DNA from 2 places in the Halomonas sp. HAL1 genome. Region 2 is predicted to be linked to the other one. Evidence: predicted binding sites of a transcription regulator. Region 2 holds the regulator's gene; the other holds the start of a gene.
What was found. Region 2 encodes FNR, which switches genes on or off when oxygen is low (the NO sensors DNR and NnrR bind a similar motif). Its sites were predicted from a motif close to TTGATNTANATCAA; they were not measured.

Region 1 (8,870 bases), 1.5 Mb from region 2:
GGATTTCCTGGCCGCTCTGGCGGAAAACCCCGGCGCAACGCTTGCCGACCAATTGCTTAGTGCAGAAGAAGATCTGGCCACACCGCTGGTGTCGCTTCAGGCGTTGCTGGCAGCGTTGCCTACCGCGCCGAAAATTGATATTCAGGCTGATCCTGAAAGTGGCCGATTGCTGTATAACGCCAGCGCCCGTGAAGCCACGCTGTTTGCCGGCTGGCATGAGCAGTTTCAAGTGCTGGTCGACGAAGATGTCGCGTTGGGTTTTCGCGACGACCCATGGGGTAATGCCATTGAGTGGATGTCAGCGCTTTGCGCGCACCCTGAGTGGCTGGATGCCCCGCAGGTAGTACAAGACCTAACGTTGGCACTTACCAGCCGCTTTGGCAGCCTGCCTTGGATGGCACCGAGCCTGCTTGAGCCATTGGCGCTACGCCTCTCGCGCTGGTTAGAGCAAGCCCGCGCTGAAGGCGACGGCAACTTGTGCTGGGATGATGCCAACAACGCTATGTTGCTACGCACTGGCTTGGCTCTGGTAGTAGGGATGGAGCGCGGTGCGCGTCAGCACTCTCGGAAGCTGGCCGAAGAGTTACTGTTGATCGATCAGGAAGATAGCTTGGGGCTGCGCGAACTGGTGCTCGATCAACTGCTGCGGGATGACCGCAACGAAGAAGCACTGGCGTTAGCCGAAGAGAATGACGACGACGGCTCACTGGTGCTGGGGCTCTTAATGGGTAAAACCCTAGCGCTCTATCGGTTAGAGCAGCGTGAGGCGGCAGAAGCCGCCCTTGGCGATGTGGTTGGCCACAATCGCTACGCGTTAGAGCTAATTTGTGCAGAGAGCCCGCGGCCTTCCATGCCCCACCCAGATGGCCAGGTAGACCCCGGCTCCCGGGCCGAAGCATGGCAGTACCGCACGCTGATGCGCGACCAGTGGCGCACGACGCCGGGCGCCTTGGATTGGCTCGAAACACATCGCTAGTTCAAATCTTCACTGGCCTAAAGCCCCAAGCCTGTTTAAGCAGGCTTGGGGCTAGGCACTAACTGTTTGTCTCGGCTGATCCAAATCGCCAAGATAATAGCAGGCAGGCCTAGCAACGTTGCGATGACAAAGAAGCTTGGGTAGCCCTGAGCAGTAACGACCAATCCTCCAAACCCGCTTAAAAACTTTCCTGGTAGCGTCATTAGCGATGAGAACAGCGCGTACTGCGTTGCGGTATAGGCGCGAGATGTGAGGCTGGAAAGGAAGGCGATAAATACCGCGCTGGCTAAACCGTTGGCGAGGTTATCGCCAATAATCGTGACCACTAGCATCGGTAGCTGACTTCCCACCATCGCCAGTAAGGCAAACAGCAAGTTGGTTACCATCACCAACCCAGCGCCAAAGATCAGCAAAGGCCCGATGCCATAACGCGCGACAAAAAGCCCACCTAAAATGCCGCCTGCGATACTCATCGCAATACCAAATATATTGGTCACGTTAGCAATCTCTGCCAGCGAAAACCCCAGATCGATATAGAGTGGATTGGCCATTGAGGCCATGGCCAAATCACTAATTCTAAACACCGCAATAAACACCAAAATCCCCAGGGCTTTAACACCGTAGCGGCTGAAGAAATCAGTAAAGGGGCAGACCAATGCACCAATGCTCCAGGCCCCGAGACGGCGTATGATTTTCGGTTTGCCACGGCTGGCGCGAATAAATGCCCGGACCTTGGGTTCGTGAATAAGCTGTATAGAGAGCGAAGCCCGCTTGGGTTCCGGGCGTAGCAAAACCGTCAGCGCGCCAACGCTCATCAGCGCCGCCATGCTGAGGTAGGCAACGTTCCAGGATGCTGACGCGGCGATATAGAGCGCCCCGGCGCCGGCAGCCAGTAAGCCGCCGCGATAGCCAATAATATAGGTCGAGGCCATGGCGGCTTGAACATCGTCATCGGCGGATTCGATCCGGTAGGCATCGATGGCAATATCTTGCGTCGCTGAGCCAAAGGCAACCAGGAGCGCAAAGAGGGCCACCCAGCCGAGATTGCCGACCGGGCTTAAACCGGCGAGTCCCACCAGCCCGGCAGCAATCATCCCTTGCGCTAATAGCATCCAACCGCGGCGCTGGCCGAAAGTGCGGGTCATCAACGGTAGCGCTAACCGGTCAACGACCGGGGCCCAGAAAAACTTGATCGAGTAGAGCATGCCGATCCAGGCAAAAAAGCCGATCGCCGCAACTTCCACGCCATCACTGCGTAGCCAGGCGGAAAGCGTGGAAAACACCAGCAGAAACGGCAGGCCTGCAGAAAACCCCAAAAACAGCATGGTAATAACGGGCGCACGACAATAAATCGCCAGTGCAGCAAGCCAACTGCGCTGGGGGGTGGGGTTTAACATTAAACGCTACTCCTAGTGGAAAGACGCTGGCAACGGCCAAGTGATAAACTGACGCAGTGTTCGATTACAAAGCCGACAGCTTACCGGAGAGGAGTTTTCCATGTCGATTACGGCGCATCAGGTAGTTACCTTGCACTATGTCCTCAGCGACGTGCTCAACGATGGCAGCAAGCAGGTATTGGATGACTCCCAGGCGCGCAATAAGCCGTTGGAGTACTTGCATGGGCACGACAATATTGTACCTGGGCTAGAAAATGCGTTAGCGGGCCAAACCGTTGATGCCGAGTTAAGCGTTCAACTAATGCCGGCGGATGCCTACGGTGTGCGTAACGAAGATTTGGTTCAAGAAGTCAGCCGAGGCTCTTTTGGTAACGCGGAGTTGGCACCGGGCAGCCGTTTTCAAACTGAGGGTGAGGCCGGCCCTCAAATTGTTACGGTACTGGAAGTTGATGGTGATCGGGTTACCGTGGATACCAACCACCCACTGGCGGGCCGCACGCTGAATTATAAAGTGACCATTTTAGGCGTGCGTGAAGCTACCCGTGCAGAGTTAGCCAAAGGCCACCCGTTGCCACCAGGTACCGAGCATAGCAAAGTTGAAGACCGCAAGGTGTTGTAACGCAATACCTCCAAAAATTGATCGGTATCAATTTTGTATTTAACCGCTAAACCTCGTCTTACGTAACTTGACCTGGGTCAGGATTCTCCCGCCATTGAAAGACTAGTATCTACGCATACATCACGGCGGGAGGATTCACCATGTATTGGGATGACACAATTGTTTTCGGCTTGGCCACCGTCGCGTTAGTGATCGCTTTTATGGTGGGCTGGGTTGGCTTCGTGATTCGTGATCATCTGCGTAAAGATGAGCGCAAGAAGTAGCTTGTCCCGTTCATGTAAACCTTGTCAGGGGAGGGGGTTTGCTAACGTAGTAAACTTCCTTTTGCCAGCCCATATTGGGCTGGCTTTTTTAACGTGTGAACGGTGAACAGTTGCTAAAACTTAGTAAGTTGAAAGTAGCTAGCGTGCGTTGAAGAGCAATACAGGTCTTGCTCTGGTAAAGTTCGTTGAAGGAATGAACACACCAGGAAGCTTAGCCATGAACGCAGTTGCCTTACACCGCAGCCCATGGGTTCGAGCACGTAGTCGGTTAGCGTGCGTGTTGATATTTGTAAGTTTAGCTCTTCCCTCGGCGGCCTTTGCCCAGGCGCTCAACATGATCAACGGCGATGTGACGCAAAAGATTACGTTAAGTGATCTACGCGCTATCTCCGACACCACGTTCACTCTTTACGACCCCTACCAAGGGCGCGATGTAGAAATGCGGGGCATAGCGTTTCGTCGTTTCCTCGTTGATCAATTTGGCGATGTACCTCCCGCGCTTCACTTTGTCGCCTGGGACGATTACGAAGTCACCCTGGAAGGGTGGGATGATCCCAGCTGGTATTTAATTACAACGGAAGATGGCGACCCGCTAACCATACGTACACGTGGTCCCGTTCGGCTAGTTGAGCGCGACTATAATGAGCAGGGTGATCGTGATGTTGAGAACCTACGTGATTTTAACGACTGGATCTGGATGATTCGCAGCATAGAGGCTAAGTGGTGACATCCAAAATCAAGCCTGCTGTTCAGCCAACACTGCAGCCGCGTACTATTGCGCGTCAACATCGCTATTTAACTTGGCTGTCACTGAGCTTGATGAGTTTTTTAGGTCTGATGGTGCTGATTGTCTATGAATCGCGCTGGGTCTACCCCGAAATACAGGCTTACTTCAGTCAAACCGGCAGTTTGACAGGCCAGCAACTGTCGACCCGTTCGCGTGTTTATCTGCAAAATGCACAATCCGAGCTACTGAGCGACCAACCTGAGCAGGCGGCCATTGATGCAGCCCTTATTAACATCGAGCTCTCTTATGGACTATTCGATGTGCACGTCTATCGACGCCAATATGAGTGCACTGAGCCAAGCCTGAGGGATTTAAATCGCCTGGTAGAGTGGCTAGAGCTGGGTGAAATTGATCGCGTCGCGGCGGTAGGTGAGCTGTTCGCCCCCATCCAGTGCCTGACGCATATTGAGATGAGCCAGCTAGACCGCCGAGGGGTGGCAATTAATGATTTTTCAGAAAGTACCCGTCAGCATAATCAAGTACTGACGTATTCCAGCCTGTTGATTTTTGTCATGGGGTTAGTGTTTTGGTGGCTGCATGAGCGTCAACTACGCCGCACTGACTACGCTACGCAAGAGACATTTGAGTGGATGCAGCGCGCGATGCGTGACCCGCTAACCGGCATTGGTAACCGCAGCGCCTTGCACCAGGATGTATTGGCGAAAAAGCATCAGTCGCTGGGACTCATCCTGGTCGATATCGACTTTTTCAAGCAGTACAACGATGCCTATGGGCATCCACAAGGCGATACCCTTTTACGCCAACTGGCCATATTGATTGGTGAAACGCTTAATGATGAAGCACAGCTCTATCGCCTGGGAGGTGATGAGTTCGCGGCGTTAATTCACTGTCCTGATATCGAAACGCTGAAACGTTATTGCCACCAGTTGATCGAGGGGTTGCGTGAAGCTGGCTTTGCTCATCCTGCCCACCCTGATAAAAAGGGCGTGACTCTAAGCGTAGGCGGGAGCCGTTTTGTGGCCGGTGAGCACACCTTCGCCCAAGCGTATGAAGCTGCGGACAAAGCGCTCTACAGGGTTAAAGCGGCGGGCCGCGATGGCTGGCAGGTTACTGAAGACGCATCACCTCTGCATACATAGGGGCTAGCCTGCCCAGCAGTTCATTTCGCGCGCTAAGGGCAATCCCTTCCTCCTGCATAGCCGCATCGAGATGTTCAACTAAACGATTAAAATGCACATCTGTCAGTCCCATGTTTTGATGAGCACGATCCATCGGCGGGCCTTCATAACGACAGGGGCCATCGCTCACATCACACAGCTTGTTGGCCAGTGAGTCGGCAAAAAAATCAATATTCGTGTTAGCGAAAAAGCCCACCATATCGTCGTCATCTGCAATTCGGTACAGGAAATTTTCGACAACCGCATCGATAGATGCTTCTCCGCCCAGTCGCTCGTAGAGCGTCGTGGGTGTGGAGTGATGCGCACAGCCTGCGTGCGTAAAGGCGACGGCTGCAAAAGAGAGCGCGATTAAACAGCGGCGCGTGGAGTAGAGACTGCATGGAAAGGTCATAGCGCTCCGCTTAGAAAGCTGCCTGAATGGAAAGATAGCCGCCGCGCTGGGAGGGTAGACCGGCAATGTCGCCTAAATCCAACCACGCGCCCGTTAGCGATAAGTGCTTATTGAAGAAGTAGGCGCTGTAGAGGCTTTGCCAATCGTCTTCTCTCGCTACGCTCAAATTATCGGGCTTTTGGCGATATTCACTGCCTACTACCCATTGTGGCGTAAGAAATATGCCCAAACTGCCCTCGGCGACCCAGGCGCGGCTACCTTGATCGCCACCAAAGCCAAGCAGGCCACCCTGGTTGGCATCGGTATTACGCAGGGTCGCGTTAAGCAGCACATTGCGACCCGCAAATGCACTAAACAGGAGCTTGCTGGCGCTAAGGTACGCATCGGTCCCGCGCGTTTCATCGGCGCCTAGGGCGGTGGGGATAGTGCCATCCGCCAATCGCTTGTGATGTACGCCAGCACTCCAGATGCCCCAGGGGTGGTAGAGCACATCACCGAGTAGTCGAACCTTGGCGCCGTAAATGTCCTGGCCTAGTTCGCCACCCTGAGTTTCTAAATCAAGCGTTTGTCGAGCTACTGAGACTTCAACACGATCACCAATATTCAGGCTGGCGCCGGTCACTGTCAGCCGGAAGTCGTCTACCGAGGCGCGAGTAGCGCTAGCGGTTACGCCTACCTCCTGCTCGCTGGCAGTGCTGGATAGCATTGCCCATGGTGACAACCCACCGCCTGCTGCGCCCTCTATTGCATTGACCCCGCCGGTACCAAGGATACGGCTACCAGCGAGAGTTGGCGTTGCCGCGAACGCCAAGCACATGGCAATACAGGCGGTCATACGATGGCGAATCAAGCGCTTCGATAAGAGCTGGAGGGTAAAGGGCCGCGGAAGAAAGGGCTGATGCGGTGAAAGCGTGTAGCGTAACGTCATGGTGTTCTCTAGTTAGTTCTCTCATGGCGATATAGCGGGGCGGGGAAGTACTAGCGGGGTGAAATTGTCCAGCCAGTCGATAAGCGCGTCACTGGGCATCGGTTTGGCAATCCAGTACCCCTGTAAGTAGTCACATCCGAGCTTGCTCAACAGTTCGGCGCTGGCACGATTTTCTACACCTTCAGCGACTAAGCGCAGGCCTAAGCTATGTCCCATCTCTATGGTTGAACGGACGATCGTAAAATCATCTTTTTGAGAATCAATGGCCAGTACAAACGACTTATCGATCTTGAGCTCATCTACCGGCAGGCGTTTGATTTGTGCCAGCGAGGAGTAGCCGGTGCCGTAGTCGTCTATCGCTATTTGTAACCCCAACTGATTAAGCTCCATCAGTGTGGCCATGGCCACATCGACATCTTGCATCACCGCACTTTCAGTGACTTCTAAACTCAACTGCTCTGGTGTGAGCTGGTGACGAGCCAGCAGGTCTGCTAGGTGGGTGGCTAATTGCGGGTCCATCACATCACCGGCAGAGAGGTTGACGGCTACCGAGAGGTGGTAACCACGCTGCTTCCAGGTCTGCAGTTGGGCACAAACGTGGGTTAGCATCCACTGGCTTAGCATTCGAATATTGCCCGAACGTTCGGCTAACCCTATAAATTCATCCGGCGGCACAAATCCCAGTGACGGATGACGCCAGCGCATCAATGCTTCGAACTGATTCACTAAACCGGTGCGGGAATCTACCTTGGGTTGATACGCCATCCACAGCTCGCTGTTACTGACAGCATCCTGTAGATCACGAATCAGCGTCAGCTGTCGTAAATGACGCTCATCTTGTCCCTCAAGGTAGTATTGATGTGAATGGCGATGGCGGCGCGCCATGTCTAACGCGATATCGGCACGGCGTAACAAGAGTTGAGGGCTGTCACCATGATCGGGATAGTTGGTTTCACCCGCTGAAAGGGAAGGGGTGATAGGCGATTTATCCAGATCAATGGGCTGGCTTAGGAGACTAAAGAGGTGCGTGCGCCAAGCCAAGCTGCTGCTTGATTGTTTGATAAGAAGTAGCAGCTCATCACCGTCCAGCCGATAGGCTCTGCTCTCGGGTGCAGGCAAATGCTGTAAACGGTTGGCCAACGTGACCAGCATATGATCCCCCAACGCGTAGCCAAAGGTGTCATTAATATCGCGAAAATTATTAATCGCTAGCCGTAATAAGGTAAAGGGTTCGCCCTGTTGGATTAAGAGACGGATATCTTCCTGTGCGCTGATTCGATTGGGTAGATCGGTCAGTAAATCGTGTCGTGACTGATGATGGAGTATGGCCTCGCGTTGCGCGATATCGTTCTGCATGGAAAGCAGGGTCGAGGCTAAAAGTCCTGTTTCACTTCGCTCAGCGCCAATAGGCAAGTGGGTGACATGCTCGCCCTGGCCTATCCGCTGTGCCGCATTGGCGAGTGCCATCAGCGGTTTGCTCATGCTTCGTGCGCTCCACATGGCAACCAATATGGTAAACAGCAGGATTAACGCAACGATACCCAACAACTGCCACTGCAATGAACGGTAGGCACCCAGTAAATCATTACGGGAAAGTTGCAGTAGTGCATAGGTTTGATTGGTATCGTCAGCATAGAGCGAACTGGCATAGGAGAGGTACTCAGCATCGGGTGTCATTTGGCTGCTGTAGGAGTACTCTCCTGTCATGAGCTCGTTGCTGCTGCCGCTCATTAGCTGCATCGCTAACTGCTCATGGTGAGAGCTTGCAAGATAGCTGATTTCACCGTTATCCCGGTAGTTGACTACGCTGATATCTAGCCCCGTTAGTGAATTTATCTCCCCCGTTATCGCTTCATTGATCAAAAAGCCCATACCTACCCAACCAATCAAGTGGGGCGCACGCACGGGCAGTAGAGCAAACTCGTACGGCTGACCTTCCGCAATCACAACGCTCACGGCGGCACCTTCTTGGCGTGCCTGCTCCAACAGGTGCGGGAAAGGCATCGGGCTATCCTGTGAATGATGGCTACTCGCCATAATGTGGCCATCAAGGCCACTCAAAAGCACCATATCGGCATTGGCACGGTCGCCATGGTTGGCCAGCACGGAGTAGAGGGTTTCGGTATCCTGGGTTGAAACGACGCTCTTAAATCCAAAATCGTCGGCGAGGATAGCAACGTTATTGCTTAATTGTTCGCCGCGCGCATCCAACAACTGCTGCAGTACGTTGGCGCCCACTTCTAAGCGCTGGGAGCCTTTGGCAAGAACATCGTTTTGCGTAGCGCGTAGAAACGCCACGCCAGTGGCGAGTTGAGAGACAATCACCACCGTTAGCAGTACCAGCATCAGGCGCGTTCGAAAGCGCATAGC
Region 2 (8,870 bases):
ACCGGCGTACTGGGGATGGATGTGCCAGTGTCGCTGGCGATCGGTGGAGCTTATCTTGCCAGCAGCTATGCGGTGCTGTTTAACGTCGGCGAGGTCTATTTTGACTCGGTCGCCATGTTCACCTTCTTTTTGCTGTTTGGGCGCTACGTGGAAGGCCGCGCCAGGCGCCGCAGTGGGCATAGCGGCAATGCGCTGAGCGGCGTACTGCCAATCTCGGCCACACGACTGGAAAGCGACGGCAGCGAACGCATTCTGCCCGCTAGCGAACTCGCCCCGGATGATCGAGTCTTGATCAAGCCCGGCCACGGCGTGCCTGCCGATGGCGTGATCGAGGAGGGTGAATCGAGCCTGGATGAATCCATGCTGACCGGCGAATATCTACCGGTCACCCGTCGGGTGGGCGACCGCATTATCGGCGGCAGTCAGAACATGGAAAACCCGCTGGTGATCCGAGTTACCCACGCCGGGCGCGATGCCCGTGTGGCGGGCATTGTCGATCTCACCGACCGCGCCTTTGCCAGCCGTCCGCGGCTGGCCCAGATGGCAGCACGCATGGCCCACCTGTTTGTACTTCGCCTGTTAGTGGTGACCGCCTGCATCACCATCGCCTGGTGGTTTATCGACCCCTCGCGGATGCTCTGGGTACTGCTTTCGGTGCTGGTCGTGACCTGCCCTTGTGCGCTGGCACTGGCGACTCCCGCGGCCCTGACCGCAGGCCACGGCCAATTGCGCAAGCGCGGCGTGTTGATCACCCGCGCCGATGCCATGGAGACGCTCTCCAACGTAACCCGGGTAATCTTTGACAAAACCGGCACGCTCACCCGCGGCGAGATGCACCTGACCCAGACCAAACCGTTCGGCGAATTAACCGCCGATCGTGCCCAGGCGATTGCCGCGGCGCTCGAAGCCCACTCAGAACACCCTATCGCCCGCGCCTTTCGTCCGTTTCGGGATGCAACGCTTCAGGCAAAAGATATTCATAGCCATACCGGTCAAGGACTAGAGGGCACGCTAAACGGCGCGCGCTGGAAGCTGGGCAAACCAGAATTTTCCACTGGAGAACCCATTTCGGCACCCGCCAGGGGGCAATGGCTGCTGCTGAGCGAAAACGGCGAACCCCGCGCCTGGTTTGGTCTTCATGATGGCATTCGTGATGACGCTGCTGCCACGATCAAAGCCCTACAGGCCCAGGGGCTAACCGTGGAGCTGCTCTCCGGTGATACCGTCGATGCTGTGGAGAGCCTGGCCAACCAACTCAACATAACGACGTGGCACGCAGGCACCAGCCCAGAAGGCAAACTGGCCCGGATGAAAGAGCTTCAAGCCGCTGGCGAAACCGTGGTGATGATTGGTGACGGCATCAACGACGTGCCGGTGTTAGCCGGTGCTGATGTGGCAATTGCCATGAACGGTGCGACGGACTTAGCCCGCACCCGCGCCGACGCGGTGCTGCTCAGCCCACGCCTGATGCGGATTTTTGAGGCTATCGAGATTTCCTGCGCGACCCGGCGTATCATGCGCCAGAACATGATCTGGTCAGTATGCTACAACTTTTCGGCGCTGCCGCTGGCGGCCATGGGGCTGGTGCCACCCTGGATGGCGGCCATTGGTATGTCGCTCAGCTCGCTAGTGGTGGTGGGTAACGCGCTGCGGCTGTCACGCTGGCGTACGACGCCGCCCGCCTCTTCGCCAAGCGCTTCAACACCGGTAACCGCATGACGATTCTGTATCTACTCATTCCGCTTTCACTTATTCTGCTGGGCCTCGCCGTCTGGGCATTCTTTTGGGCGGTGAAAAATGATCAGTTCGACGACTTGGAAGGCCCGGCGCACCGCATTTTGTTTGATGAAGATGAGAACGACCTAACCCCTGAACAGCGTCAACAACTTCAGCGCGCTAAGCAAAAGCCGACTATCCCCGCCGAAAACTCAACCGACGACCAAGAGCCCCGGCCATGAATCCAACCGGCCTTGACCTGCCGCCACTGCTGGCGGCGTTCGTGTTTGGTTTGATGGGCGGCGCCCATTGCATTGGCATGTGTGGTGGCATTATGAGCGCGCTCACTTTTGCAGTCCCCCCCAGCATGCGCCATCCGGCGCGTATGGGAGGCTTGCTGCTCAGCTATAATGCAGGTCGTATTACTAGCTATATGAGCGCAGGCGCACTGGTAGCTCTACTAGGCACACTGTTTTCCCTCTCAGCCACGGCGCGAATGCTGCTACAAGTGTTTGCGGCGCTGATGCTGATCCTGATGGCGCTGTATATCGCCAACTGGTGGAAAGGGCTGCTGAAAGTGGAAGCGGTAGGCCGCCGCCTATGGCGCTTCATCGAGCCGGTAGGGCGACGTTTAATGCCAGTAGTTCATTTACCCCAAGCCTTTGCGCTGGGGGCGATATGGGGCTGGCTGCCCTGTGGGCTGGTCTACTCCATGCTGGCTTGGAGCTTAGCGATTGCCGACCCGCTCCAGGGCGCACTGTTGATGGGTGCGTTTGGGCTGGGCACGCTGCCTGCGCTGCTGGCCACCGGGCTTGCCGCGCGCCAGTTAAGCCACCTGATTCGTCACCCGGCAACGCGCAGCGTGGCCGCGCTGACGATCATTGCTTTTGCGCTGTGGCAGCTGTGGACACTCACAGCACACAACCTGCATTAACATGACATGGCTCAATATTTATATCGGCGCCGCGCGTTAGGCTGGCTCTGGCTTTGAAAAAACAGCCTTTAAAACGCCCCTTTTAACGCCGGAGCCACTTCATGCCCGTTCATGCCCCCGCGGCTTCTTCTACGATGACTTCAACCATGGCCGGGGCAGCACCGGAGCAGAAAAAGTGGGATGAAGCCTTGCTGCGCCGTTACGATACCAGCGGCCCGCGCTATACGTCTTACCCCACGGCGTTGTCGTTTCACGACCAATTTACCCCGAGCGATTTGACTCAGGCGTTAGAGCGCAGCAATGCCAGCCACCGTCCTCTTTCGCTGTATGTGCATATCCCCTTCTGCCGCAAGATTTGTTTTTACTGCGCGTGTAATAAAATCGCCACCAAGAACACCGCCCTGGCCGAGCCGTACCTATCCCGGCTTGACCGTGAAATGGTGCTGACCGCTCGCCACCTGGATACCACACGACCGGTGAAGCAGTTGCACTGGGGTGGCGGAACACCGACGTTTCTTAACTTGAACCAGATGGGCGACTTGATTGATCGTCTGGACGCGCGCTTTGGTCTCTCGTCCGCGTCTGATCGCGATTACGCGATTGAAATCGACCCACGCGAAGCGGACGTATTTACGCTGCGCCACCTGCAATCGCTCGGTTTCAATCGCATCAGTTTAGGCGTGCAGGACTTAAGCCCGCTGGTGCAGAAAGCCATTAACCGTATTCAGCCAAGAGTACTCACCGAGACGCTGATGGATGAAGCGCACCGGCTGGGCTTTCATTCGCTCAATCTCGATTTAATATACGGCTTGCCCTTTCAGACTGAAAAAAGCTTTGCAGACACCCTGCGCCAAGTGATCGAGTTAAATCCAGCACGGCTTTCTGTGTTTAACTACGCCCACATGCCCGAGCGCTTTGCCCCCCAGCGGCGGATAAATGTCGATGACCTGCCGGGCAGCGAAGAGAAGCTGGCGATTCTGCGTACCACGATAGAGATGCTCACCGCGGCCGGTTATGTGCACATCGGTATGGACCACTTTGCTCGTCCTGATGACAGCTTGGCGATCGCCCAGCGCGAAGGCTCGCTACAGCGCAACTTCCAAGGCTACTCCAGCCACGCCCAGTGCGACTTAATCGGGCTTGGCGTGTCGGCAATTTCTCGCGTCGATGATGTCTATGCACAGAACCCTAGCGATCTGGCCCGCTATGAAGCAGCGCTGGATCAGGGCCAGCTGGCAACCGTTCGCGGGCTGCGCTTAAGTAACGATGACCTGATACGCCGGGACGTCATTGAGCGACTAATGTGTGATATGCGCATTGATCTGGCCGCCATCGGTCAACGCTGGAAAATTGATGCCCCGCATTACTTTGCGCAAGCGCTTGAGCACTTACAGGGCGCCGAGCGAGATGGCCTGCTGACGCGCAGCGGCGACCAGCTTAGCGCGACGCCTATGGGCCGACTGCTAATTCGTCACTTAGCCATGGCGTTTGATGCTCACCTACCGCAGCACTCAGGCACGCACTACTCAAAGATTGTGTAAACAAGCTATCGCTAACGAAATGAAGCTTCCATAATAAAGGAAGCCTACCTCAGCCCAGCGTGAGAATTACCTGACACCCAAGACGCTACGCAAGGAGCTACGCATGTTGGAACCCATGAGCCGCCGACGCTCGCTACTCCATGAAGCTCGCTGCCAAACCTGCAGCTTGAGCTCACTGTGCCTGCCGCTTGCCCTTGAGATAGACGATGTGGGGCAGTTCGATGCCATTATTCGACGCCGTGCGCCGCTGAAAAAAGGCGAGCCACTATTTCGCCAAGGCGACAGCTTTACCAGCGTTTATGCGGTCCGCTCAGGCAGTTTGAAACAGGTCACCTCAGAGGGAAACGGCAGCGAGCAACTGACCAATTTCTACCTCCCGAGCGAGCTAGTGGGGTTGGACGGGATTGATGAGGAGCACTACCCAGGAAGTGTAATTGCCCTGGAAACGACCACCGTTTGCGAGATTCCCTTTGATCGCTTGGACTCACTCTCAGAGGAGTTGCCCGAACTGCGTGGCCAACTGTATCGCAGCATGAGCAAAGAGTTACGCGATGACCGGCGCATGATGCGCCTGCTGTCACGTAAAACTGCCGACCAGCGGCTAGCGAGCTTTTTAATAACACTTTCGGATCGTTTTCGTCGCCGTGGCTACTCGCCCTACAGTTTCCGCCTTTCCATGCCCAGGGCCGATATCGGCAACTATTTGGGTTTAGCGGTGGAAACCGTCAGCCGTATTTTAAGCCGCTTTCAGCAGCAGAGCGTAGTGGCGGTGTCCGGGCGAGAGGTCAATATTCTTGATATGCAGCGCTTAATCACCCTCGCCGAAGAGGAGCAGCAAACGGTTAACTGACGTTAAATGCCTGAATGCGCCCGGCCAATAGCTCTGCCTGTTTGGCTTCTAGCCCTTCAAAATCAAACAGGCTGCGATCCGCCAGCTGGGAAGGCGCAATATTAGTTACCGCCTTAAACATGCTTTCCAGACGGCCGGGGAATTTTTTGTCCCACTCAGCGAGCATCTCTTTGACGACCTGGCGCTGCATATTGGGCTGCGAACCGCATAGATTGCAGGGAATAATCGGAAATTCCATCAGCCGTGAAAACTCGGCAATATCCGCCTCTTTGCAGTAAGCCAGCGGCCGAATGACGATATTTTTACCATCATCAGAAAGCAGCTTAGGCGGCATCGCTTTTAAGTTGCCGCCAAAGAACATATTGAGAAACAGCGTTTCAAGGATATCTTCGCGGTGGTGGCCCAGGGCGATTTTATTGGCGCCAATCTCTTCAGCAAACCCGTACAGCGAACCGCGGCGCAGACGTGAACAGAGCGCACAAGTCGTTTTACCTTCTGGCGTTTTTTCTTTCACCACCGAATAAGTATCACGCTCGACAATGTGATATTCCACGCCCTGCTTATCCAGATACGCAGGCAGCACGTGCTCGGGAAAACCGGGCTGTTTTTGATCCAGATTGACCGCCACCAGTGAGAAATTGACCGGCGCATTGCGCTGCAAATTGCGCAAAATCTCCAGCATCGTATAGCTGTCTTTGCCGCCGGAGAGACAGACCATCACACGGTCGCCTTCATTGATCATCTGGTAATCAATAATCGCATTGCCTACTTCTCGGCGCAGGCGCTTTTGCAGCTTGTTAAATTCACGTTTCTGCTTAGCATCGGCCAGCTCTGGCGAGTCTTGCTCAACATCAGCGAGGGCGGCTCCGAGGGAAGCAGGGTCAAAATGATCAAGAGATTGCATGGTATAAGCACTGCCGAGGGTGGAAGGCATTCAAGAAAAAAGTGACTGCTATTCTAACAACACTCACCGCCCTGACCCAACTACTCGTATGCAGAGCTGCTTATCACTAAGCAGCCTCCGCCATAATGCGCTGCAGGCGCATATAGAGCAGCGCACTGGAAGTGGCCTCGCCTAACACACCCTGCATCCCCATCGCGGGTACTTGCCAGCACGCCAGCGCTTGGGCAAAGCTACTCCGCGCCTCTATCTCCGGGTGCAAGCGCCGCAGCTGGCGCTGGTGCAGCTTTTCCACGTCGACCTGGGCATTGGGCAGCGCGAAATCCAACCGCTTTCTCAGCAACGCATTTAACGCTCCAATCCGCTTGTCTAACTGCCAACCGACAATAGGACGATTGCCAATAAACTCTACTAACGCATTTAAATTGTCGCGGTTTGGCGCCGCCACCTCCCCCGCCTGGCTCAGCAGGTGGTGGCGACGCAGCGATGCATTGCTAGCCTGCCCCGGTGCGCCTAACGTCAGCACAAAAGCACGGCTGGTACGCACCTGCTGTTGGCTAAGCACCACGGCGGCCAAACTGATCACAGGTGACGTCGGCGTTGGCGTTGATGTGCAGGCAAGCGCTACTAGTTCTTCGCCCATATAGGGCTGAAAGAGCCAGGCATAGGGAGAATCAGCACAGCGCCGCCGGTCGCTTTCGCGGCGCAATAAGGTGCGCAAGGAGCCGCTAAAAAGTGCCACGTGTCGATCTAACAGCCGCATTCCGCTCACGAATACTCCAGATGATAACGATGGGAAAGCCGCTGCTTAAAGTCTTTGACGATATGCAAAGCTTCACGTAATAAGTCGCGTTCTAGCGAAGAGAGGCTTTGCACCACGACACGATTGGTGCGGTTCGCCTCTTGCGATGTGCTACTTGCCTCTAGGGCCGTGAGCTGCTGTTTGAGACGCAGCTCGGAAAACAGCGCCAGCGCTTCGCCCAGGTCGTCGGCGAACCGGCGATCCAAGCGGCCATCGGCGGCCAGCGCGTCTAAACGATCCAGTGTTGAGGTCGCTTTGATCCGTCGCTCAAGCGCCATGGTGCGAACGCCATGAACAATGGGAAAAATGCCACCTTTCTTGATATCGATACCGTGCTGAGGCTTTTTCAGCGAGCCAAACAGCGTCAGCGGTGTGGAAAAGCGTAGCGCCGTGCGCGCAAAGTACGAAAGCAACAGCTCATCACGAGAACAGCGTTCAAATAGCTCTTCTCGTACGCTCTCAAGCAGACCGGGGTTACCGGCCACAGCATGAGCATCAAGCATAATCGCCAGCTTCATCAGGCTGTCGCCATCCCGCTCGCTTGCCCATTTGGCAATGTTGCTCTTCCACTGTGACACCGTGGCCACCCACTCAGGGTTCGAGACCATAATATTGCCGGGGCACGGCGGGTAGCCAAGCTGGATTAGGGTATCGGTGAGCGTTTGCATGTGGCTCATAAGATCCGGCCACTGCGCGTCGTCGGCGAGAATCAAGCCATTATCTTGATCGGTTTTTAGTATTTGTTCGCCGCGCCCTTCGCTACCCATCACCATCATGCAGCTCTGTTCGCGGTACTTCTCAGCAATAGTGAATTCCCATGCCTTGCTCATGATACGGCCATTCAGCGCGGCGAGTAGATCCATCGCAAAACGTAGCTTTACGCCTTGTGCCATCAGCGCCTTCACCAGCTCCGGTGTGCGCTGGCTGGCCGCCGACAGTGCTTCCAAACTGCCCGCCTGTTCGACTTGTAGACTCACCACGTAGCTGCGACTGGAGAAATAGCTAAGTACGTCGGTGAGTTCGACGACGCCTTTGAGAACGTTTTGCTCAAGCACCACTACCCGCGTCACTTTATGCCGCGTCATCAGTACCAGCACTTCAAACAAGTATTGATCCGGCGCGACGGTGACTAGATTAAAATGGGCGATCTCATCAAGCGGCGATGACACTGCGCTACCACCCAATACCAACCCATTGAGCAGGTCGGTTTTCGTCACCATGCCTAGCTTGCCTTGAGTCTCTACTAGCAGGCTGTCGGCGTGGCTGTCGTTGAGCTGCTTCACAGCGCTGGCAATATCCGTAGCCGCCGCCATTAACAGCGGCGCACGCATGCATTCGCTTACCTTGGCCAACATAAAACCCGCCATGGTGACGCCACCTTCGGCACGCTTTTCAGTCAGTAAGCGCGCTTTATGCGTTAGCGATTGGCGAAAGAAGTTACTGAAATCCGGGTAATGACGGCAAAGCTGCTGAAACAACGCTTTGGGCAGTAGGTAACACAAGCACTCCTGCTCGGCCTTAAAACGATAGCGGCTTTTACCATTGAGAATGCTGATCGCGCCAAATAGGTCCCCGGCCGTGTAATGACCAATACGCGAGGTAGACGAGGGCAGCGTGGGGTCGATTTCTGCCACTTCACCTTTATGTATCAGGTAAACAAACTCTCCCGCCTGCCCGGTCTCTAGGATTATTTCGTCGCGGTCAAAATACGCAAGATCAATGCCACGGCGAATGTGGTCACGACCTTCATCGTCAAGAAGCGTGAACGGCAGTTGGGATAGATCCACATCGACCATTGTGCATGACCTCATTCAACTAAAGGCGAACTAGAAAATAAAGTAAATAAGCACTCCGCCCGACATTGATCAACATCAAAGGAGCCTTTCCAACGCTTCAAAAACGGTAATCGATTATTATGTGAAGGTGGTGGTACGGGTATAAAGGATTCACTTCCCAACTAGCAAGTATAACGTCGTTATACCTTTAGCTATCACGCTAAGGTCGAAGCGACTTTTGATACACGACCAAAGTCTCAACACCTACTAATCACGATTAGCCTTAAAATGCTTGCCATGTATTTAAAGTAGCCAATAACCACTTATATTTGCTCACTAGACTATCGTCCT

Region 1: a site for FNR is predicted at 3,060-3,073, ahead of ccoM (cytochrome c oxidase subunit CcoM). Genes of this name have one in related genera too.

What each region holds. Positions count from the first base shown of each region.
Region 1 is NZ_CP130610.1:1,748,473-1,757,342, forward strand. It holds gene Q3Y66_RS08215 (SEC-C domain-containing protein) at 1-976, shown strand, start outside; gene Q3Y66_RS08220 (MFS transporter) at 1,012-2,373, opposite strand; gene Q3Y66_RS08225 (peptidylprolyl isomerase) at 2,474-2,992, shown strand; gene ccoM (cytochrome c oxidase subunit CcoM) at 3,133-3,255, shown strand; gene Q3Y66_RS08235 (hypothetical protein) at 3,473-3,982, shown strand; gene Q3Y66_RS08240 (diguanylate cyclase) at 3,976-5,142, shown strand; gene Q3Y66_RS08245 (group 1 truncated hemoglobin) at 5,111-5,572, opposite strand; gene Q3Y66_RS08250 (DUF3034 family protein) at 5,583-6,500, opposite strand; gene Q3Y66_RS08255 (bifunctional diguanylate cyclase/phosphodiesterase) at 6,522-8,867, opposite strand.
Region 2 is NZ_CP130610.1:3,268,893-3,277,762, forward strand. It holds gene Q3Y66_RS15335 (heavy metal translocating P-type ATPase) at 1-1,719, shown strand, start outside; gene ccoS (cbb3-type cytochrome oxidase assembly protein CcoS) at 1,716-1,958, shown strand; gene Q3Y66_RS15345 (sulfite exporter TauE/SafE family protein) at 1,955-2,650, shown strand; gene hemN (oxygen-independent coproporphyrinogen III oxidase) at 2,752-4,191, shown strand; gene fnr (fumarate/nitrate reduction transcriptional regulator Fnr) at 4,295-5,041, shown strand; gene ttcA (tRNA 2-thiocytidine(32) synthetase TtcA) at 5,034-5,945, opposite strand; gene Q3Y66_RS15365 (DNA polymerase III subunit epsilon) at 6,052-6,705, opposite strand; gene Q3Y66_RS15370 (DUF294 nucleotidyltransferase-like domain-containing protein) at 6,711-8,540, opposite strand.